One region of the Bacillus sp. N12A5 genome, then DNA from elsewhere that is predicted to be linked to it. Evidence: predicted binding sites of a transcription regulator. Region 1 holds the regulator's gene; each other region holds the start of a gene.
The links. The regulator Rex, encoded in region 1, represses fermentation and respiration genes when NADH is low (regulators of the CRP and FNR family bind a similar motif). The targets are predictions, from matches to a motif close to TTGTGAAATATTTCACAA.

Region 1 (5,937 bases):
TTCGTAAAGCTGATATGACGTATAGTGATATTGACGCGATTGCAGTAACCGAAGGGCCGGGACTGGTGGGGGCACTTCTTATCGGAGTGAACGCTGCTAAAGCATTGAGCTTTGCGCATAATATTCCGTTAGTTGGCGTCCATCATATAGCCGGTCATATCTATGCGAATCGTTTGGTAGAAGAAATCGTGTTTCCGGCACTGGCATTGGTCGTTTCAGGAGGCCATACAGAATTGGTGTATATGAGGGAACATGGATCATTTGAAGTCATTGGGGAAACGCTTGATGATGCTGCAGGTGAGGCTTACGACAAAGTGGCGCGGACAATGGGACTGCCGTATCCGGGTGGACCGCAAATTGACAAGCTAGCTGAAAAAGGGAATGACAATATTCCGCTTCCTCGCGCATGGCTCGAAGAAGGCTCTTACAATTTCAGCTTCAGCGGGTTGAAGTCTGCGGTAATCAATACGCTTCATAATGCGTCTCAAAAAGGGCAAGAGATTGCTCCTGAAGATTTATCTGCAAGCTTTCAAAATAGCGTGATTGATGTCTTAGTGACCAAAACAGCGCGTGCGGCAAAGGAATATGGTGTTAAACAGGTCCTATTAGCCGGAGGAGTAGCTGCTAACAAAGGCCTCAGAGCTGCATTAGAAAAGGAATTTGCCCAGCATGAAGAGATTAAGCTTGTCATTCCTCCGTTAGCGTTATGTACTGATAATGCTGCGATGATCGCTGCTGCTGGCACAATTGCTTTTGAGAAGGGCATTCGCGGTGCCTATGATATGAACGGCCAGCCTGGCCTTGAATTGACTTCTTATCAAAGTCTCACGACATAATGGCGTGAGACTTTTTATCTGTTATTAACAGATAATTCACAATTTATCCACACATCTGTGAATAATTATGGAGACATAGATGGATAAAGGACTGAAGACACTGTTAGTAAAGTGGATAAATTCAGAATATTTTGTGGATAATGTGCATAAAGCGCTTACTTTGTTTGCTTGTAAGGTTATTTTCTGTGGATAAAAAGCACCTCTAAAAAAGAGGTGCTTGACTTTTTTAAGCTTCTTCTGTGGATAGTTCTTCCCATTCGGACAAAAGAGATTCCAGCTCCAGATTGAGTTTCTCGTTGTCTGCATGGATGGCTTGTACCTTTTCATGGTCTTGATAGACTTCAGGGTCACATAGCAATTCATCGTTGTGACTGATGTTTTCTTCAATGGTTTGAACAGCGGCTTCTATTTCTTCAATCCGCCGGAGTCGTTGGCGTTCTTTCTTTTTCCATTCTTTTTCTTCTTCATATGAACGTTTGGAGTCGGACTTTACCGCAGCTGGCGTTTTTTCAGTTTCCTCTTGCTGATTCATTTTCTCCAATTCCAACTGCTCTGCTTTTTTCTCGGTATAATAATCGTAATCTCCCAGATACTCCTCTATATGGTTTGGAGAAAGCTCCAATACTCTTGTGGCGATTCTGTTAATAAAATATCTGTCATGTGAGACAAATAACAGTGTGCCTGGATAATCAATCAGCGCGTTTTCGAGAACTTCCTTGCTGTCCAAGTCCAGATGGTTTGTCGGTTCATCAAGGATAAGAAAATTGGCTTTTTGAAGCATCAGCTTAGCAAGGGCCAATCTTGCTTTTTCGCCCCCGCTCAATGAATGGACGGGTTTCAGTACATCATCTCCGGAGAATAAGAAATTTCCGAGACAAGTTCTGATTTCTTTCTCAGGAAGACCGGGGTACTCATCCCACAGCTCATCAAGGACACGCTTAGAAGAAGTTAACTCAGCCTGCTCCTGGTCATAGTAGCCGACACTGACATTTGAGCCGTAAGAAATTGTTCCCTGATCTGGCTTTAGGGTGTCCATTAATGTTTTCAGCAATGTCGATTTACCGATTCCGTTAGGGCCGACAAGCGCAGCGCTTTCTCCTCTTGTGAGCATGAACGATACCTCTGTTAAAAGCGGCGGCTGGTTTTCATAGCTGATTGTGAGATCCTGAACGCGTAGGACCTCATTTCCGCTCTGTTTTGTAATATCAAAATGAAAGCTTGCGGATTTTTCATCGCCGAGCGGTTTTGACATGACTTCCATTCGTTCAAGCTGCTTTCGGCGGCTTTGCGCTCTTTTTGTGGTAGAGGCTCTCGCCAAATTTCGATCCACGAAGTCCTGAAGCTTTGCGATTTCATCCTGCTGCTTTTCATACATTTTCAGATCTTTTTCATACTGCGCGGCTTTTTGGTCGAGATAAGCGCTGTAGTTGCCGTGATACCTTTTGCTTTCGGCTCTGGAAACTTCGTATACTTGGTTCACCACTTTGTCCAAAAAGTAACGGTCATGCGATACGATGAGAATGGCGCCTGAATAGCCTTGCAAATAATGTTCTAGCCAGGTTAGCGTATCAATATCCAGATGGTTTGTCGGCTCATCGAGAATGAGCAAATCAGGCTGTGTTAATAGAAGCTTCCCCAGGGCCAGCCTTGTTTTCTGGCCTCCGCTGAGGCTTTGCACCTGTGTTGAATCGTCAAAATGGCTGAAGCCGAGGCCGTGAAGAACAGATCTGACATCCGCTTCATATTGGTAGCCTCCTTTATCCTTGAATTCCTGCTGAAGCCGGTCGTAGGTTTTCATGATGCTTTCCAATTCACCGGGATCAGCTGCCGCCATGTTTTCTTCCATAGCCCGCATCTCTTTTTCCATTGCTTTTAAGTGGTCAAAAACGGTCAGCAGCTCTTCTTTTATGGTAAGCTTAGAATCCAAGCCCGTATGCTGGGCAAGATATCCCATTGTAATATCTTTCGGTTTAATGATTTCGCCCTTTTCATACGAAAGCTGGCCTGCGATAATTTTAAGAAGCGTGGATTTTCCCGCGCCATTTCTTCCGACAATGGCGATGCGATCACGATTTCTGACTTCCAGCTTTATATTGTTTAAAATAGTATCAGCACCAAATGATTTGGACAGCTGATTAATTTGTAAGATCATCATATTATTTCACCTCTGCTATAATAAGTTAAGTGTAGCTTATGAACCAGAAGTCAGCAAACAATACATTGGCCATATAAGACATAGAGAAGAAAATAGTGTATGATCTGTTTAAGGAGCGTTTTAATATGAATGGATTTTCTCATTTTAATGAACAGGGCAGAGCCCAGATGGTGGATATTAGCGAAAAATCTTCGACTGTCCGTACTGCGGCGGCTGTTTCAAGCGTACACATGAAGAATGAGGTGTACGAGAAAATACAGAGTCACGATATCGGCAAAGGAGATGTACTGGCTGTCGCACAGGTGGCAGGCATTATGGCCGCAAAGCAAACGTCGAATATCATTCCGATGTGCCATCCGCTTTCATTGAGCGGGGTAGATATATCGTTTGACTGGAAAATAAAAGAAGCAGAAGTTATACTTCATATAAAAGCACAGGTCAAAACGAAAGGGAGTACAGGTGTGGAAATGGAAGCGCTCACTTCTGCATCGGTGTGCGCTCTTACCGTTTACGATATGTGCAAGGCCCTTGATAAGGGAATGGTCATCGGCCCTACTTTCTTGCTGGAGAAGACAGGCGGGAAAAACGGTGATTTCAAAAGAGAACTATCCGAGTATAATTTGGAGGACCAAAAATGAATAAGGATCAATCAAAAATTCCGCAGGCGACGGCAAAACGGCTGCCGCTTTACTATCGCTTTTTAAAGAATCTGCATGCGTCAGGAAAACAGCGTGTATCATCCGCTGAACTCAGTGATGCCGTAAAGGTTGATTCTGCCACGATTCGGAGGGATTTTTCCTATTTTGGAGCTCTTGGCAAAAAAGGATACGGATATAATGTGGATTATTTGCTGTCTTTTTTCCGAAAAACCCTTGATCAGGATGAGATGACAGACGTCATCTTGATCGGTGTCGGGAACTTGGGAACGGCATTTCTTCACTACAATTTCACAAAAAATAATAACACAAAAATTTCTATGGCTTTTGATATAAATGAGAGTAAAATAGGAACTGAGGTAGGCGGCGTGCCCGTCTATAACCTTGATGACCTTGAACAACACGTGAAAGATGAATCAGTTGCCATTCTTACAGTGCCAGCAGTTGCCGCTCAATCGATTACAGACAGATTGGTCGCGTTAGGAATCAAGGGCATTCTTAATTTTACGCCGGCCCGTTTGAATGTGCCGGAACACATTCGAATTCATCATATAGATTTAGCAGTTGAGCTTCAGTCACTGGTTTATTTCTTGAAGCATTATTCAGTTTTAGAGGAAATCGAATAGAGGGAAAGGAGGAGCCCACATATGCCGATCGGTCCTGGAAGCCTTGCTGTTATCGCAATCGTTGCTCTGATTATCTTCGGCCCTAAAAAGCTGCCTGAACTGGGGAAAGCTGCGGGAGACACACTTCGTGAATTCAAAAACGCTACTAAAGGATTAACGAGTGATGAAGAGGAAAAAAAGAAAGAAGATCAGTAAGTTAGGATGACTCGAATGAAAGTGAATCAAATGTCGCTGCTGGAGCATATTGCTGAGCTTCGAAAACGGTTGCTGATTGTAGCGCTGGCGTTTGTCGTTTTCTTTATCGCGGGATTCTTTTTAGCGAAGCCGATTATTGTGTATCTGCAAGAAACAGATGAAGCGAAGCAGCTTACGCTTAACGCGTTTAACCTGACAGACCCGCTTTATGTGTTTATGCAGTTTGCGTTTATCATCGGCATTGTCCTGACCTCGCCGGTTATTCTTTATCAGCTTTGGGCTTTTGTGAGCCCGGGCCTCTATGAGAAAGAGCGCAAAGTAACGCTCAGCTACATTCCGATCTCTATTTTGCTGTTTTTAGCGGGCTTATCTTTTTCATATTATATTTTATTTCCTTTTGTTGTTGATTTTATGAAGCGGATCTCTCAGGACTTGAATGTCAATCAGGTGATCGGAATTAATGAATATTTTCATTTTCTGCTGCAGCTGACGATTCCGTTTGGACTGCTGTTTCAAATGCCGGTCATCCTCATGTTTTTGACTAGGCTCGGAATTGTGACACCGATGTTCTTGGCGAAAATCAGAAAGTATGCGTATTTTACGCTCTTGGTGATCGCAGCCCTGATTACACCGCCTGAGCTTCTGTCCCATATGATGGTTACAGTCCCGCTTTTGATTTTATATGAAATCAGTATTCTGATATCGAAGGCCGCCTATCGGAAAGCGCAGAAAAGCAGTACAGCCGATCAGGATGTGTCTTCGGGGCAATAATAAAAAATCCATTTCTCTTGCGAGAAATGGATTCAGCGTATTGACAAACCCCTGCATTCGTTGTCAAGCCTGTGCGTTGGTGCTCACGAATGAAAACATTCGCTCCGCTCCAATGCTCGCCTTTCCTAGACTTCAAGGGTTTTCAATCACGCTGAAAATGACAAAATCCTAAAACGAAAGCCGTTTTAGGATTTAATTTGAATCCATTTCTCATTCAGAAATGGATTTTCTTTATTTTTGGTTCTTTTTGATTTTAAATGAAAAGGCGAACATCTTAAAAGAAATGCTGATGTTGTAAGCGGCGAACACCATCAGCAGGATGGAGTAAAACGACCACATGCTGCCTGGCGAGCTTGCGGCAAGATAAGTAAAGATGCATCCTACGGCAAAGTAGATCATTCCCCAAACTACCGGGTTTCTCATAAAAATAATCCTCCAATAATCAATTGCATTTGTGTGCTCTGCTGTTCAAGGTAATTCCGAACAGGCTCAAGCTGCATGATGACGACGAATGTATTCATCATTAAATGGGCGAAAATCGGCACCCATATCCGTTTTGTTCTCGCATATAAAAATGCAAAGGTAAAGCCCATCGCTGTATATAGAAGAAGATGCTTCAAATCAGCGTGAACAATACCGAAAATAACCGAGCTGATCAGTCCTGCGAAAAAGAAATTCGTTTTTTCGTACAGCGTCCC
Region 2 (5,937 bases), on a different contig from region 1:
CAAATACCATTGAATCGATCGCGTGATCAGACACTCTGCCGCCGGCTGAATGGAAGAACCGCACTCGTTTTTCCAGCGCCCTTAGAAACTCATCGTATGTTGAAATCGATATGGCTGCAGCGTTTTCAAGTGCCCGCACCCAATCAGGAAAGCCTTCACGATTAATCTCAAGCCCTTTATCCGGCCGAAATCCTGGCAGCACGCTGACAGGAAAATCTTTGTCTTCTTTTAATAATAGGTGGTATTCAAGAGAGTCGACAGGGTCATCCGTTGTGCAAACGACCTTTACATTTGATTTCACAATCAAATCTCTTGCCCCGAAGCCTTCTTCTTTGAGCAGTTCATTCGTCTGTTTCCATATAGCCGGCGCGGTTTGCTCATTTAAAACATCATAAATGCCAAAAAAACGCTGCAGTTCTAAGTGGGTCCAATTGTAGAGGGGATTGCCGATCGCCATAGGCACGGTTTTCGCCCAAGCCATAAATTTCTCTTCATCAGTCGCATCGCCTGTAATGTATGTCTCTTCAATCCCATTGGCTCTCATAATGCGCCATTTGTAATGGTCTCCATACAGCCAGGCTTCCGTGATGTTTTGAAATGTCTTATTTTCATAGATTTCTTTCGGGCTTAAGTGGCAGTGGTAATCAATAATCGGCATGTCTTTCGCGTAATGGTGATAGAGGTTGACAGCGGTTTCATTTTTCAACAAAAAATTTTCGCCCATAAAGGGTTCCATGTCCTCACCGTCTTTCATTCTATTTCAAAATGTTAACGTTAACATTTTGATTTAGTCTTATTTTACCTTTATATTCCTCTAGGATCAATGTCTTTTTTTGAAACAAAAAAAGACATTGCCGGAAAGCATCCCCGAAGGAACGCTTTTGGCAATGTCTGATCCACAAGAAAGGATTAGTAAGCCAGGCTGAATAGTCCTTTAATGTGTGTTAAGTAGCGTACGTTACTTGCTTCTTTCATCAAGGAAGCAGGAAGACCTTTAAGCGGTGTAGAATTAGCACCAATGATGGCAACCGCGTCTTTGCGTCCAAGGCTTGCAAGTGTACCAGAGTTTACTGGCTTGAATGTTTCAAGCGTTTTGCCTTCTAAGTAAGCGAATAGGTTGTAACCAATCAGCTCACCCATTTGCCATGCGATTTGTGCAGTTGGCGGGTATGGACGGCCATCTGGAGCAAAGTAAACAGCGCTGTCTCCGGCAACGAATACATCTTCGTGAGATGTAGATTGCAGGAAGTCATTTACTGTCGCACGTCCGCGGTTCACTTCAAGGCCTGATTCACCGACTAATGGGTTACCTTGTACGCCGCCAGTCCAAACAAATGTGTTGGCAACAACTTTTGATCCGTCTTTCAGATCAATCACGTTGCCTTCTACATTTGTAACAGGAAGACCTGTTAAGAACTCAACGCCGCGTTTTTCAAGACTTGTCGTCGCACGTTCGATAAGATCATCCGGAAGAACAGGAAGGATTTTCGGACCTGCTTCAACCAGTTTCAGTTTGATTTCTTTATGGTCTACGCCGTATTTTTTCGCAAGGTTTGGCATGATGTCAGCAAGCTCACCGACAAGCTCAACGCCTGTTAAGCCGCCTCCGCCGATAAGGATTGTTGCATCTGCTTCGTTTTTCGTTTTAGAGTACTCACGCACACGATCTTCAACATGTTTGAAGACTTTGTTCGCATCAGCAGCAGATTTCAATACCATGCTGTTTTCTTCAAGACCTGGGATGCCGAAGTAAGCTGTGACAGAACCAAGTCCTACAACAAGCGCATCATAAGTTAATGTAGAACCGTCAGCAAGCGCAACTTCTTTTTTATCTACTGAGAAAGAGCTTACTTCCGCAATTTTAAGATCAATGTCTTTGCCTTTGAAAAGTTTTTCTAATGGCATTGCAACCGCTTTTTCAGACACGTTGCCTGCTGCAAGGCGGTGTAATTCCGTAATGATTTGGTGAGTTGGGTATTTGTTTACCACTGTCACGCGTGCTTGTTCTTTTGTGTAATGTTTGCGAACTGTTAGAGCAGAAAGAACTCCGCCATAACCAGCGCCTAGAATGACAATATGTTTTGACATCGTATATCCTCCGTCCTTTATATCAATTTGTATCTGAGATTATTTTTGGTTTTCGCGTTCGTTCATCACTTCAAGGTAGCTGTTAGCAAAACGGAACAGCTTTTGAGCTTGAGGATCCTTCAGCATGCGCAGCAGGCCGAACAGTCCAATCGTTTCGTTGCTTGCTTCTGCACGGTCTTTTGCTTCGATTGCAGTCGCAGCTACTTCTTTCGCCGTTTCTTTTACAGGCTCAAGAATTTCAGTGATCGCACCGACTGTGTCGCTTTTTAGCACTTCGTCAGTTGCTACAGACTGAGCGAAATCATAAGACTTCGTTAAAATATTCACTAACTCAGTCAGCTTCGGAAGCTGGTCAACTAAAACAGTCAGTGATTCTTGAACTTCTGGCTTTAATAGCTGATCAATAAGATCTTGCTGGCTTTGGCTGACAGACGCATTTGTTTGATCGATTGTTTCTGGCATATCCAATTCTCCTTTACTATAAGCAGTTTGCTGATTTTTTTTGGAAAGGGTAGTGCCTCTCCCTGATCTCACGCTTGAAGGCATAAGAATAAGGATTGTGAATTCATGCACAATCATTTACAAAAATAAATGTTTACTACCCAGTTTTTCATCTTGCCATATTCAGTATTATTTTTATCTCAAAAATAAACAATTGAATAAGTCAAAATCCTTTACTCTCTCTGAAAATAGCAAACACAAAAAACTCCAATTCGATTACCTTCTATATGATAACACTTTTTGAACAAAATTTGAACGTGAATTGCTTCGATTATGAAATTAATTTATTTGGAGCTCGTGTCATATCGTTTCTCTGGCACTAGTTATTGACAATCCAGCAATTTCTCCCCTTCACTTTACCCATATTTCCAAAAGAGGAGCCCTTTTTCCTGTGATCGGGTCTTTCGCCGGCAGCGGCACCTGCTTGATCTGTTTCATCGCTTCCTTCCGTTCATCTGGCTCTCCCGTCTTCATATCATACTGAATGCCCCCCGGATATGCGCCGATGACGGTAAAATCTGAGCTAGCACTTAGCTTTTTATGGCCGACTCCGGCTGGAATCACGACAGCGTCACCGGATGAGAAAGGAATGACGGCCCCTTTCTCTCCCCCAAATTGAATCATGGCCTCTCCGCGGACAGCAATCAGCACTTCATGTGTATTGCTGTGATAATGATGGTATGGAAAAACACTGCCTGACCAGCTGTTTGACCAGCCATGCCAGTTGACGGTCCGCTCTGCCTCACTCGTATCCCTGAACGCGTTTTGATACCGAACGAGCGGAAAATTTGGGTGATTCGGAATCCTGCCGTCATCCTGAAAGAAGTACGTCTGTGTCTTTGTTCCCATCAATGTCACCTCCTATTTTTTGTCTTCCACACCTAGCGGCTCGCAAAACCTGATGTTTTTCTCACGATTCCATTGAACTGAATAATACCGAATAGTATAGTATAAAAAATAATGCCAAAATGAGGGATATCATGAAAGCAATCATTATCGGAATATTAGCTTCACTCTTTTTCGCCGTTACCTTTATTTTAAACAGGGCGATGGAGTTATCCGGAGGCAGCTGGCTTTGGAGCTCTTCGCTGCGCTTTATTTTTATGGTGCCTTTTTTATGTTTGATAGTCATCATGAGAGGGACATTCGCTCCTCTTTTACAAGAGATGAGGAAAAAGCCGTTCTTTTGGATCAAGTGGAGTTTTGTCGGTTTTGTGCTTTTTTACGCGCCGATTACCTTTGCGGCTGCTTACGGTCCCGGATGGCTTGTAGCCGGAACTTGGCAAATCACCATTGTAGCCGGTGTGCTCTTATCTCCTTTTTTCTATGTCAAAAAAGACATGCCGGGTGGTCCGCAACTCGTTCGGCAAAAGATTCCCCTAGTATCACTTGGCACTTCCGTGATCATCCTGATCGGAGCGGCGCTGATTCAGCTTCAGCATGCAGAATCGCTTTCAGGGAAGATGCTGCTTTTCAGTGTGCTGCCGGTTGTTATTGCGGCTTTTGCCTATCCGTTAGGAAACCGGAGAATGCTGGAAGAATACGGAGGCCGGCTTGATACATTTCAGCGCGTGCTGGGAATGACATTGGCAAGCCTTCCGTTCTGGCTTATACTGGCGGCTTACGGCTGGTGGTCAGACGGCCTTCCATCAGCAGGGCAAACCGTTCAATCCTTTATCGTTGCCGTCAGCTCAGGCATCATTGCGACGGTTTTATTTTTCTGGGCCACTGATATGGTAAGAGACAACCCGCAGAAACTCGCGGCCGTTGAAGCCACTCAGTCCGGTGAAGTGATTTTCGCGCTGTTTGGTGAAATTGTTCTGCTGTCAGGCGTTTTTCCGTCCCTGTTATCATTTGCCGGTTTATTCATTATTATTGCGGGGATGGTATTACATACCTTTGCTTCACAGCCGAGAAAACCGAAAAAGAAAACACAGCCAAACCTGACCGCATAGTTTGAGCAGGAGAATAGGTGAAAGCCTGTTCTCCTTTATTTTTTCTACCAAAAGGCATCGGTTTCACGTTATATTTAAATATAGGTTCAGCCTACTTATACTGAAAGGTGATTATTGTAATGGAAGCAAATGATCAAACACAAAACATACCAGCCATTTCCTTTAGATCAGTCAGAAAAAGCTATGAACAAGATGGACAAGCCTATGATGTATTGCAGGATGTCACCGGAGACATTCAACAGGGCGCAATCGTAGCTGTTTTAGGCCCTTCCGGTTCAGGCAAAAGCACCCTTCTGTCCATGTGCAATTTAATGAGAACGCCGGATCACGGCGAAGTGAACATATACGGAAAGGAAATCAGGGATTGGAATGTCAATGAGCTGAGGCGAACGGCAGCTCTCGCGTTTCAATCGGCTCCCGTCCTCGACGGAACAGTGCGTGACAATCTTAGTCTCGTGCAAAGGCTGCATCAATCCCAGCTATACTCCCCCGAAGAGCTCGCTTCTCTTATAGGGCTGCCGCCAGAGCTGTTAGACAGAAGCGCCAAGGACTTATCGGGCGGACAGCGGCAAAGGCTGTCACTGGCCAGAACACTCGCAAATCCTTCCTCTATTTTATTGCTTGACGAAATCACGTCGGCCTTGGACCCGGTTTCTGTTCTTGAGATTGAAGAGCTGATTAAACGTCAGCATCAAGAGAAAAAATGGACAGTCATGTGGGTGACCCATAACATGGAGCAGGCAAAACGAGTAGCCGATACCATTTGGTTTATGGCGGATGGACGGCTGCTGGAAATTGCAGAAACTGAAACATTTTTCTCTAATCCGCTGCATGAAGCAGCCAAGGAATTTTTGAAGGGAGGAACCCGGTAATGGATTACCTTTCCCTCTCTTTAACGATGATCTTTGTTTTGATCGCCTTGTTTTTATCAAAATCCTTTAAAGCCGGCGTAGAAAAAGACATGATCATTGCCACCATCCGGGCCGCGGTACAGCTGCTTATCATCGGTTATGTACTGTCGCTGATTTTTCGCGGAGACCATCCTGTTTTTATCGTGCTGATGGTGCTGTTAATGCTGGCAGTGGCAGCGCAAAATGTGATCAAACGAAAGAAAAATACAATCGGTTCGTTTTGGAGGGTGTTCGCCGCGTTAGCGATTGTAGAAATTGTGACGCAGGGAATTCTGCTGTCTCTTCATATCATCCCGCTTACGGCCCGATATGTCATCCCAATCAGCGGGATGGTCATCGGAAATTCGATGGTGCTCGCAAGTTTGTTTTTAAACCGGCTCAACTCTGAAGTCGGCGTGCGTAAAGAAGAAATTCAGTTAATATTGTCTCTTGGAGGCACACCGAAGCAATCTATACAGCGCATTCTTACTTCTGCGATGAAA
Region 3 (5,937 bases), on a different contig from region 1:
CATTCAATCCAATCGTTATCTTTGATATCCGTGTCCTCTGCATCATCTTTATTCATCCACACCGTCGGCCCGCCGCGGAACAACGTCAGCATTGGCAGGGAATCAAAATACATGCTGTGGACAGACCATTTATTATGCGGCGTCAAATAATTGAGGACAATTTCTTTCCCCTCTTGATCAGGCCGCTTGCTCAGAAACGGACGATGCTGGAGGATCGGTTTAAATGTCGCCATCGTTTCACCGAATTCCATCATCAGTTCATGATCGACATAATAGGATTGTCTGCCAGTCAGTGTTCGCCATGGGATTAATTTTTCTACGTTCGTCGTAAACGGCGAGTACCTGCGTCCGCCTTTTTCTGAGCCGGTAAATGCCGGAGACGTGATAACCGTTTTCGGCTGGGCTGTAATTTGTTCGAACGTAAAGCATTCTTCCTCGCGCTCTTCCGCCAGGTCTTTCAGTTTCAGGTTTGTGATGTTTTCAAGTGATTCCCATGCTTTGACGGCGACCTTTCCATTCGAAGTGGATGATAGGGTTAAAATCGCTTCTGCTGCCTGCTTTGCATCACTTATATTTGGACATCCCTTTGCGACGCTGTCCGAGGTGATGTCTCCCAGTCTCTTTTTGAGTGATTCATATTCATCGGCTATCGACCAGCTCATTCCTTTTGTTCCGCTCGGCTTTAAAGCGGCGTTAGGACCGAGCGCGGTCATTTTATGAAAAATGTGCTTGTAATCCCGTTCAACAACTTGGATATTTGGCATCGATTTTCCCGGTATGGCCTCACATTCGCCCTTGCTCCAGTCCTTGATTTTGCCGAACGGCTGGGCTAATTCCTGCATGGTGTCATGGAGGAGCGGCGTCGCGACCACTTCTTTCACCGGCTCCATATCGACTTCTTCTGCCAGATCGGAAACGGCTTTTGACAGAGCCTTAAAAATATCCCAGTCTGATTTCGATTCCCACGGAGCCGAGATGGCCGGAGCAAAAGGATGGATAAACGGATGCATATCCGTGCTGCTGAGATCGTGTTTTTCATACCATGTCGCCGCCGGCAGCACGATATCGGAATATAGCGCCGTACCAGCCATTCGAAAATCAAGATTGATTAATAAGTCGAGCTTTCCTTCCGGTGCCTGGTCCCGCCATTTGATTTCTTCCGGACGGATGCTGTCGCTGTCGTCATTCATCAAACCGTTCGTCGTCCCCAGCAAATGCTTGAGAAAATATTCGTGCCCTTTTCCTGAGCTGGAGATCAGATTCGCTCGCCATACGAAGAGATTCCTAGGAAAATTCACTTCATTGTCAGGATCTTCAATTGCGAATTTCAGTTTTTTCTCTTGGAGCTGTGAGGCCACGTACGCACCTACGTCTTCAGGTGTTGCCGCCCCTGCCTTTTCAGCTTCTTTGTACAGATCGATGCCGTTTTGATTAAAAGTCGGGTATGACGGAAGCCACCCTAGCCGCGCCGCCAGCACATTGTAATCGGCGTGGTGCTTGTAGCGGGATGACGCAGCGATCGGTGAAGCCAGGTCACTGATCGGCTGGTCCTCGTAACGCCACTGGTCTGTCGCAAAGTAGAAAAATGAGGTGCCGTTTTGCAGTTTAGGCACGCCTTCCCAGTCCTTTGCATTTGCAATCGTCTGCCATCCTTCAGCAGGACGGAGCTTTTCCTGCCCCACATAATGGGCCCAGCCTCCGCCGTTTACGCCTTGGGCGCCTACCAGTAAAACAAGATTTAACACTGCCCGGTAGATTGTGTCGGAGTTGAACCAGTGGTTAATCCCCGCTCCTACGATAATCATGGACCGGCCGTCTGTATCGATCGCATTCTGGGCAAATTCTCGGGCAATTTTAATGACAGCTTCTTTTTTGATTCCTGTCATCTGTTCCTGCCAGGCAGGCGTAAACGGCTCAGGATCATCATAGGAGACAGCTGATCGTTTGCCGATGCCCCGGTTCACGCCGTAGTTAGCCAGGATCAAGTCAAACACAGTCGTAACGTACGTCTCTTCACCGTTCAGGTGCATTTTTTTAATAGGAAGATCCCGATCAAGCACTTTGTTTCCGTCATTTGAAAAATACGGGATGTGCACCGTGCCGATTTCGTCTTCTATTCCCAGCACAGAGAGACGGGGTTCAATCGGTTCCCCGGTTTCTTCATCAATCATGTGCAGGTTCCATTTCTGCTGCCCATCCCAGCGCGAGCCCATTGTCCCCTGCGGTATGGCAAATGCGCCTGTCTGTTCATTCCAGACTGCAGGCTTCCACTGATCATGCTTTGTCTGCCGCCCGATGTCCTTCGCATGAAGAAACCGGCCCGCTGTATATACGCCATTTTCCTTTGACAGGGTGACGAAGAATGGAAAATCGGTGTATTGCTTCGCGTACTCAATAAAACGTTCAGTTTCTTGGTTCACGTAAAATTCCTGCAAAATGACATGACCCATGGCCATCGCAAGCGCCCCATCAGTCCCTTGGCGGATACTCAGCCAGTCATCCGCAAACTTTGAGGATTCTGCAAAATCCGGACTGATCGAAATGACCTTAGCGCCTTTATAGCGGGCCTCCGCCAAAAAATGCGCGTCAGGCGTTCTCGTTAATGGAACGTTGGAGCCCCATGTGATGATATAGCCCGAATTGTACCAATCACTGCTTTCCGGAACATCCGTCTGGTCACCCCAGATTTGCGGGGATGCCGGGGGAAGATCCGCATACCAGTCATAAAAACTGAGCATAGGGCCGCCGATTAACGACATAAACCGGGAGCCTGAGGCATGGCTGATCATGGACATAGCCGGAATCGGAGAAAAACCGACGTTCCGGTCTGGCCCGTATTTCATCACTGTATACAGCAGAGAGGCTGAAATCAGCTTCAGCACCTCCGGCCATTCGGCACGCACAAACCCGCCTTTTCCTCTTGCCTGTTTATAGGACTTCGCTTTTTCAGGGTTTTCCACAATCGATTTCCAGGCTTCTAATGGATTTTGATGCGTCTGCAGTGCTTCCCGCCACAAATGAATCAGCACACCGCGCACGTATGGATATTTCACACGAAGCGGGCTGTAGATATACCATGAAAAACTCGCCCCCCGCGGACAGCCTCTCGGTTCGAAATCAGGCATATCGGGGCCTGTTGATGGATAATTTAGGTTTTGCCCTTCCCATGTGACAATGCCGTTTTTCACATAGATATTCCAGCTGCAAGACCCCGTGCAATTGACGCCATGGGTGGAGCGAACGACTTTGTCGTATTGCCATCTGTTTCTGTATACATTCTCCCAATCGCGATCTTCGCGGGTGGTTTGGCTATGTTTATTTGAATGGTGTTCGATAGGAGAGAAATAATGTAATCTCCTAAACAACGGACTCATTTTCTTTTTCTTCATAAGAGTTCACTCCTTCCGAGTCAGGTGATGCTAAGTTCCACTATAAACAGAGACAGCGTGTTTCCTTGTGAACTATGTCACACACTCTGCTTTTTTCACAAAATGTTCACACATGGGAGAAGGAAGAACTTTCACAGGATGTAATGAACGCGGCGATCAGGAAGGCCTCCTCATTAGCCGCCTGTCATGTAAGATCAAAACACCCGGTTCTCATTAGGAACCGGGCTCGGCGTTTTCATCCTGTGAGGTATGCAGGTACCGCAAAAATAATTGATAGGAACAAAAGACATTTTGCTGAAGCATGGCCAAAAAGTTCATTTGCAGCTGCGCATTGTAAGACATCATTTTCTTAAATATGTAATAAGGGATATTGAGTATTAGAATATCAGGAGAGGCATTGACTGAGATAAATGGCGATAAATACAGCCCGCCTTTTTCATCAATCGGAAACACATCGCCTTTTTCCCACAGCGCAACGGTTTTCGATCCTTCAGGGAGCCTGCTGTCCATAAAACGGACACTTCCTTTTAATACAATATAGACGGATTGAGAATGAAGAAAGGATGGAGACTGATCACATAAGCCGCAGATAAATGTCCCATTTTTCAGCAAGGTTTCGACAATGGATTGAGGCACTTCATTAAACATGGGAAGTTGTTTCAGAAAAAATAAATAGTCACACTGATTCATAGGAAAGCCTCCTGTGTTAAGGATAGCTTTAGTGTAGCCCGATTGAGCCTGTACAGCAGTGATGTATTTCACAGCTTGTATGATGAATGTCACTCATCTGGAGGATGACAGCATTTATAATAAAATAAAAAAGGAGGATTTTGATGAAGGCGCTAATTCCGAAGCAGCACGGTGCATGGGCGATGCTGCTGATTCCATTTTTGCTCGGGATGGTCAAGGGAGGCCCTGTTTTCTGGCATATTCCGCTCTTCCTAGGCTGGCTTTTCCTTTACTTGGCGGTTTATCCCGTTTCGCTCGCCTTGAAAAAGAAACAAATCAAACCCTATCAAAAGTGGATATGGTTTTACGGTTTTCCGGCCTGCTGCTTTTTGATTGTCTCTGTTTTTCATAAGCCGCCGCTCTTCTGGGTTGGCGTTTCTTTATTGCCGCTGTTTCTCATCCATATGTATTATGCCCGCCGAAAAAACGAACGGGCGCTAGTGAATGATATTGCGGGTGTCTTGTTCTTTTGTTCAGGCGGGCTTGCAAGCTGCTGGCTGGGGACTGGAACACTCGACGGCTGGGCTTGGTTTATATTCATGCAATCCGCTTTATTTTTTATCGGGAGTTCCTTTTATGTGAAGTCGGTGATACGGGAGAGAAAAAACAGGGCATTTGCATACTGGTCATGGGGATATCACCTGCTGCTCCCCTTTCTAGCGGCTCTTCTCGGAGCAGGATGGGCATTTCTTGCTTTTGTCCCAAGCAGTTTGCGGGCATGGTTTTTTCACGGAAGGAATTGGCCTGTCAAAACGGTCGGCATTCTGGAAATTGTGAATGCCTGCGTCTTTTTCGCCGTCATGTGTCTCTTTATCACAAGATGAAAAACCAAGGACCGCCAGCGGCCCTTGGTTTTCTCAGTCAATATTGCAAATCTCCAGCGGACAGTTTTCACATTCAATCTCGCATCGTAAAAAATCCCGCTTGTGCAAAATAATTTTTCCGGATTCGTCTATCGAAATAACCCCTTGTTTGCGGAGATCTCCCAGCATGCGGTTGACACTTTCTCTTGCTGCTGCGCAAAATTTTGCCAAATCCTGATTTGTCAGCGTAATATTAATCAGAATGCCGTCGCTTCGTTCCACCCCATAGCTGTTTGATAAGCGGATAAGAGTGGAGTAGAGCGCACCCTTTTTGCCGTGAAGCAGCAGATCCCTGATTTTGGACTGTATTTTCCGGAGATGGGTGCTCATCCATTTCATAAACTCAAATGTCAAAGCACCGTTTTGGATTAATTCCTTTTCCAGCTTGTTTTTATTAATGACGAGCACCTCGCCATCCTCTAGCACCTTTGCACTGAGCATATATATCGGTTCCTCAGTAAAAAGTGTTAATTCCCCGACGATATCGTTTTTTTGGCAGATTCTAAGCGTCAGGTCTTTTCCGTCAGACGTCAGCTTGCCGATTTCAATGAGTCCCGATTGAATCAGATAAAGCTCTTCTGCATCCATTCCTTCTCGAAACAAATACGTGTGTTTTTCCATTTTTCTTTTCGTGCTGATTGATTCCAGCAATTCATGCAGACTGCTGGAAAGAAAGTCACTATCAGATGGTCGGACAGAGAGAAAATTCATGAGCTCACCTCGAAGAAAGTCACGTTGCGTATGTTTATTGTAACGTGAATTGATTTGCACCCACCCAGAAAAAACTAACAATCTTGTGAATGCCATTGCTAGTTGACGCTCTGACTGTTTCTCTCCATGTGCGTTTTCATTCTTTCCTGCCAATACATCCATATGACAAGAACAAAGCTCGCTAACGCTACTTCTGAAAGCGCCATAAAGCCGATCGCGTATTGGCCTGTTGCCTGAAAGACACT
Region 4 (5,937 bases), on a different contig from region 1:
CTGGGGCGGTGCGATTACCTTAGTCGTATCTATTGTATGCCTGATGTTCGCCCTTGAGCTTGGCGGCAAAACATACGATTGGAATTCCATTCAGATCATTGGCCTGTTTATTGTATTCGCCGTTTTCTTCATTGCCTTTTTTATTGTGGAGAGAAAAGCGGAAGAGCCGATTATTTCTTTCTGGATGTTTAAAAACCGTTTGTTTGCCACAGCGCAGATTCTCGCATTCCTGTATGGCGGAACATTCATTATTTTAGCGGTATTTATTCCGATTTTCGTTCAGGCGGTATACGGCAGCTCAGCGACGAGCGCTGGCTTCATTTTGACGCCGATGATGATTGGGTCAGTCATCGGGAGCATGATCGGCGGGATCTTCCAAACGAAGGCAAGCTTCCGCAATTTGATGCTGATATCTGTTACGGCTTTCTTTATCGGCATGCTGCTTCTATCCAACATGACGCCTGACACAGCACGGGTTTGGCTGACCGTCTTTATGATGATTTCAGGATTTGGGGTAGGCTTTAACTTCTCCCTGCTTCCGGCAGCATCAATGAATGATCTTGAACCTCGTTTTCGGGGGTCGGCAAACTCTACAAATTCATTTTTGCGGTCATTCGGGATGACCCTGGGCGTCACTATTTTCGGAACGGTGCAAACAAACGTATTCACAAACAAGCTGAGCGACGCCTTCAGCGGCATGAAAGGCTCAGCGGGCTCTGGCGCCGCGCAAAATATCGGCGACCCGCAGGAGATTTTCCAAGCAGGAACACGCTCCCAAATTCCTGAGGCGATCCTCAATCGCATCATTGACGCGATGTCATCAAGCATCACATATGTCTTTTTGCTCGCTTTGATTCCGATTGTCCTCGCGGCAGTTACCGTTTTGTTTATGGGTAAAGCCAGAGTAAAAACAACAGCGGAAATGGAGAAGAAAGCAAATTAACAAAAAAGCAGTACATGGCTGGCATGTACTGCTTTTTTTATTACACTCCTAATTTGGCTAGAATAAACGTCCATATACAAATGATCAATAACAGAATCAGGCTGTACGCCACTGTCCGTTTAAACAGTTTAGATTCCTTGCCAGTCTGGCCTACCGCTGCGGCGGCAATGGCGATAGACTGAGGAGAAACAAGTTTCGCGATCACCCCGCCCGCTGTATTTGCAGCTAACAATAAATCAGAACCCGCACCGATCTGCGCTCCGGTGACAACCTGCAAATGTCCGAACAAAGCGTTATTGCTGACAACAGAACCCGTAATGAACACTCCGATCCAGCCGAGAACTGGACTGACAAACGGGAACAAGTCTCCTGTTTTCGCCAGTTCCAACCCAATTGAAGAGCTGAGCCCTGCGAAGTTGGCCAGATTGGCAAATCCCATCACGAAGCAGATCGTCATAATCGGCACCCACAGCTCTTTTCCAGTCTCCTTCAAGGAAGCAAAGGCATCCCGATAAGAGAAGTTTTGGCTGAACAGCCCTGTCACGATGACTGCCGCTAAAATTGCTGTACCAGTCGCTGACAGCAGGTCGACTTTAAAGACTGCATCTAACGGCATGGCAGATGGCGCAATCGGCGGCATTTTCATAATTTGCTGATGCAGAAAAGGAATTTTCAATAGAAGGGTTGTCTGATATAACAGTCCGCCTTCTTGGAAAAGCGCTTTGAAGGCAGGAAGGCTCCAGATGGTGATCGCCGCAGTTAAAATGTAGAAGGGAGACCACGCTTTCGCAATGTCAGCGGCACTGTATGCCTTTTTCTCACCAGCATCGCCGGCCTCTTCCTCACGGTAGATCTCTTTCGGCTGCCACTTGCGGAGGAAGAGCGCAAGCCCGCCCATACTGAATAAGGCCGCCAAAATGTTTGCTAATTCCGGCCCGAGCACCGCCATTGTCAGCGTCTGAACCGCTGTATAGATACCGCTCACAACCAACAGGGCAGGCCATGTCTGTTTGATTCCTTTCATTCGGTCTAATAGGAAAACAAGCAGAAACGGTATGAAAAATGAGATCATCGGCAGCGTCCACATCAAAGTCCGTGACAGCTCAAGAGCAGACAAATCACCAATCTGCGCCCCTGTGATCACAGGAATCCCGATCGCCCCAAAGGCTCCGGAGGCTGCGTTGGCAATCAAGCAGAGCGCCGCCGCTTTTAACGGTTTAAATCCAAGTTCGACGAGCAGTGCCGCACTAATCGCAATCGGAACACCAAAACCGGCCGCGCCTTCCAAAAACGCGTTAAAACAAAAACCAATTAATAATAGCTGTAATCGTTGGTCAGGCGAAATGCCGGCAATGCTGGAACGAATAATGGTAAATTTACCGGTTTTCACTGCGATTTTATACAGCCACACCGCCATCAGGACGATGTAGCCAATCGGCCATAGCCCGCTCCCGATTCCAAGTAAAACAGAAGAAATTGCTTTTTCAACCGGCATATGAAATGCCAAAACAGAGACGAAGAAACTGACGGCTAGGGTAAGAAATGCCGCAAGAATGCCTTTCATTTTAAAAACAGTTAAAGCCAATAGAAAAAAGAGAATCGGAGTGAGCGCCACGAGTGCGCTCACATACTCGTTTCCAAACGGATCATACAACTGCTCCCACATTGACAATCAGCCCTTTACTCTATAGTTGCATTTTTAGTTGACTTGTTGTTCTGCAAAATGAGGCTTTAAAATGTTTTTAAGGACGCCTGCGCTGTGAAGGAACTGTTCTTTTTCTTTCTCATTTAAGCTCAGCTCAGTAATGCCTGCAATACCTCCGCGGTTTACGACAGCCGGAACGCCGATGTACACGTCATCTGCGCCGTATTGCCCGTCCAAATATGTGCTGACAGTTAAAATGCTGTTTTCATTATGAAGAATGGCTTTTGTTATGCGGGCTAGGCTCATCGCAACGCCATAATAAGTCGCACCTTTTTTCTCAATGATATGGTAAGCTGCGTTTTTCACGTCATCTACAATTTGGTCTAGCTCCTCTTGTTTGTACGCATCGTTTTTCTCAACGAGTTCACTGACAGGCACACCGCCGACATTCGCGTGGCTCCAGACAGGGAGCTCAGTATCACCGTGCTCTCCGATAATATGCGCGTGCACGTTTTGAGGCGCTGCGCCAAAGTATTCGCTCAGCATGTAACGGAATCTCGCAGAATCCAGTGTTGTGCCGCTTCCGATCACTCTCTCTTTTGGCAGGCCGCTGAATTTCCATGTAGCGTAAGTCAGAATATCAACAGGATTTGTCGCGATTAAGAAAATGCCGTCAAATCCGCTCGCCATGACTTCACTGACGATGCCTTTGAAAATCTTTAAGTTCTTTTCTACTAATTCAAGGCGTGTCTCACCAGGCTTTTGATTTGCACCGGCGCAGATGCAGACAATATCAGCATCCTTGCAGTCTTCATATGTTCCGAAAGATGTTTTGACCGGTTGCGGCGCAAATGCCTTTCCGTGGTTTAAATCCATCACATCGCCCATTGCTTTTTCTTTATTTACATCAATGACCACAAGCTCATCTGTGATCCCTTGGTTAATTAACGCAAATGCATAACTGCTTCCAACAAAACCCGCTCCGATTAAAGCTACTTTATTTACATGTTTGTTCATCATTAATCATCCTTCCAGGGTATGTTTTTCTCTGATGTTGTTTGTGAAGTGTTTCACATTTATATTGTGCAACATTTCACAAACTATTGCAAGAGAAAAGTTTTGTCTGATTTATGAACAAAAAAGAAACCATCTAGGATGGTTTCTTTTGATTTTTTCCTCTGATCGCTTGCCCTCAATAAGGAAGTGAACCGCTTAAGCCTGAGTCATTATATAACCCGTTTTGCACGTAATCAAAGCCGGGCTGATTCTGACCGGGCACTTGGGCGCTGCCATTATTAAAAATCACTTTGGCGTTCGTTGTATCCGTATCCGCAGGCAGCGTCAGCGTGTAAATTCCATCTGCATTTTTAGCCATAGGTTTTCCGGGCCAGGATCCGGTTAATTCTATCGCCCTGCCCCCATCATGTTTATAGATATAAGCATTTACTTGGCCCCAATGGTTTGGATTTTGATAGCCAATTGTTTTGGCCGAAGACGGATCTCTTTTTACAAAGCTGTATTCCTGAGTCCTCATTACGCCCTCACTGTTCGTTCCTTTTAATGTGATGGTGTATGCTTTTCCAAATGGATCTCCTTTTCCTATCGTTAGTTGGTCTCCATCCTTAAACGCTGTCTCTTGCCCTTTATTGATTTGATACACAGCTTTTGCTGTATTCCCATCTGCACGCAGGGTAATCGTCAGTTGATCATTGAAAAAATGGGTGACTCCTGTTTTGACATTCTCAAGGAAGACGTGAGGCGCATTTGCAATATCGTCAGGATATAGAACAACCACAGATCTGGCATTGATCGTGCCTGTCAGTTTGCCATCCGTTACTTGAAATGCACCGGCACCAGCTTTATTAGCATACCTGCCATCAGGTAATTTCGTTGACGTATTGATGGTGACAGAGGATGAACCTGCATTTGCCAGCACAACGCCATGTGACCCGCGCTGATTCATGAATATCTGGTTATTTCCATTCGGATTCGAGAGTTCCTCAGGCTGGCCAGCCATTACATTGTGAAATGTGTTGACCGCAGTGATGGCCTGATCTTTAAATAGCTCGCTTCCTCGGTCGCCTATTTGGCTTATCCCTGGGAATCTCACACCATTTCCGCCGCCCTCAGGCCTGGAAAAGAAGAGAGGCGTACTGCCTGACCGAGAAGCAATCACTGCCCAGCCTAACCGAATATCGTCATCACTCATCCATGTAGACTCTTCCTCATCATTGGCATACGTATCATGCGATTCCACCCATGTGACTAGCTTGTCCGCAGACACATCAGATGCATAATGGGAGATATTTGACACGCTCAGATTGCGATTCTTTAAAGCAGATCTTATGGAATGGCCGTAGTTAGATGCTGTCACATTCATATAATTCGCATATGCAGCATCTCTGGAGGCACTATCTTGCAGGATTTCTCCGTATTGGAACTCCGCAGATGTATTTGTGATATTCGGCCAAAACTGACTGCCGTAATTCCCATCATCCGGAAGCTCTATATGTTTGGCCGCATCAAATCGAAATCCGTCTGCGCCGTCATTCAATGCTCTTTCTAAGAAATGTTTCAGATAGGACTGCACTTGTGTATTTTGTGTATTCCAATCATACAGCCCCAGCAATGAATTCTGCGTGACATCCCATCGGTCAGACCAGTTTTTAATTTGTGTGTTTCCATGGGTCCAGTTTGGAATACTCTTAATCTCATTGGAAATGGCAGCATAATCACTGGTGGTATGATTGATGACCGCATCAACAATGACCTTTACGCCATACTCTTCAGCGGCTTCACACATGTCTTTAAATTCTTGCTCGGTCCCTAAGTAACGGTTGCCAATCTGGTACGATGTCGGCTGATACAGCCAGTACCAGTTTGACATGCTTTTATTCCCTTGGTTCCCTTCCTTGACTTGGTTAATCGGAGACGTCTGAATGGCTGTATATCCTGCATCATGAATATCCTTCATATTGTGTTTTAACGTATTGAACGACCAATTCCATGCATGGAGAATGGTTCCGCTTTTGATCGACGGTGCTGTAAGCTCATTCGATTTGTTCGCCGTTTCAGCACCCGCAGCCGCCGGTCCTGCCAGAACCAAATGAAACAGCAATAAAAGCCCAGCGAATAACGGCAGTAAAGAGGTTTTAAAACGTTTTCCAAGCATTCTTGACACTCCTTATTTGATTTTTAAAAACTTACTGTGGAGTCAAAAATCCCTCTTACTAATTCTTCCGCTTCCTCCTTTCAAACGAATGTGAAGTCTGGAGAATTTTGTTAACGCTTACATTTCAAATTATCACATTCATCCCAGCAAAACAACTTGATAGAGAGAATTCAAATC

Region 2: a site for Rex is predicted at 2,646-2,663, ahead of MOC09_RS01675 (DUF1641 domain-containing protein). Genes of this name have one in related genera too.
Region 3: a site for Rex is predicted at 3,455-3,472, ahead of MOC09_RS18010 (nitrate reductase subunit alpha). Genes of this name have one in related genera too.
Region 4: a site for Rex is predicted at 3,647-3,664, ahead of MOC09_RS05645 (L-lactate dehydrogenase). Genes of this name have one in related genera too.

What each region holds. Positions count from the first base shown of each region.
Region 1 is NZ_JALAMR010000007.1:272,015-277,951, reverse strand. It holds gene tsaD (tRNA (adenosine(37)-N6)-threonylcarbamoyltransferase complex transferase subunit TsaD) at 1-836, shown strand, start outside; gene MOC09_RS09340 (ABC-F family ATP-binding cassette domain-containing protein) at 1,063-2,991, opposite strand; gene moaC (cyclic pyranopterin monophosphate synthase MoaC) at 3,117-3,629, shown strand; gene MOC09_RS09330 (redox-sensing transcriptional repressor Rex) at 3,626-4,273, shown strand; gene tatAY (sec-independent protein translocase protein TatAY) at 4,295-4,468, shown strand; gene tatC (twin-arginine translocase subunit TatC) at 4,475-5,239, shown strand; gene MOC09_RS09315 (YdiK family protein) at 5,471-5,662, opposite strand; gene MOC09_RS09310 (CPBP family intramembrane glutamic endopeptidase) at 5,659-5,937, opposite strand, start outside.
Region 2 is NZ_JALAMR010000002.1:253,310-259,246, reverse strand. It holds gene uxaC (glucuronate isomerase) at 1-736, opposite strand, end outside; gene MOC09_RS01680 (NAD(P)/FAD-dependent oxidoreductase) at 910-2,088, opposite strand; gene MOC09_RS01675 (DUF1641 domain-containing protein) at 2,128-2,550, opposite strand; gene MOC09_RS01670 (cupin domain-containing protein) at 2,941-3,438, opposite strand; gene MOC09_RS01665 (multidrug resistance efflux transporter family protein) at 3,570-4,544, shown strand; gene MOC09_RS01660 (phosphate ABC transporter ATP-binding protein) at 4,664-5,416, shown strand; gene MOC09_RS01655 (ABC transporter permease) at 5,416-5,937, shown strand, end outside.
Region 3 is NZ_JALAMR010000019.1:25,577-31,513, reverse strand. It holds gene MOC09_RS18010 (nitrate reductase subunit alpha) at 1-3,389, opposite strand, end outside; gene arfM (Crp/Fnr family transcriptional regulator ArfM) at 3,603-4,079, opposite strand; gene MOC09_RS18000 (YwiC-like family protein) at 4,223-4,942, shown strand; gene fnr (fumarate/nitrate reduction transcriptional regulator Fnr) at 4,976-5,692, opposite strand; gene narK (nitrate transporter NarK) at 5,791-5,937, opposite strand, start outside.
Region 4 is NZ_JALAMR010000004.1:70,723-76,659, reverse strand. It holds gene bmr3 (multidrug efflux MFS transporter Bmr3) at 1-943, shown strand, start outside; gene MOC09_RS05650 (L-lactate permease) at 984-2,609, opposite strand; gene MOC09_RS05645 (L-lactate dehydrogenase) at 2,643-3,608, opposite strand; gene amyE (alpha-amylase) at 3,781-5,760, opposite strand.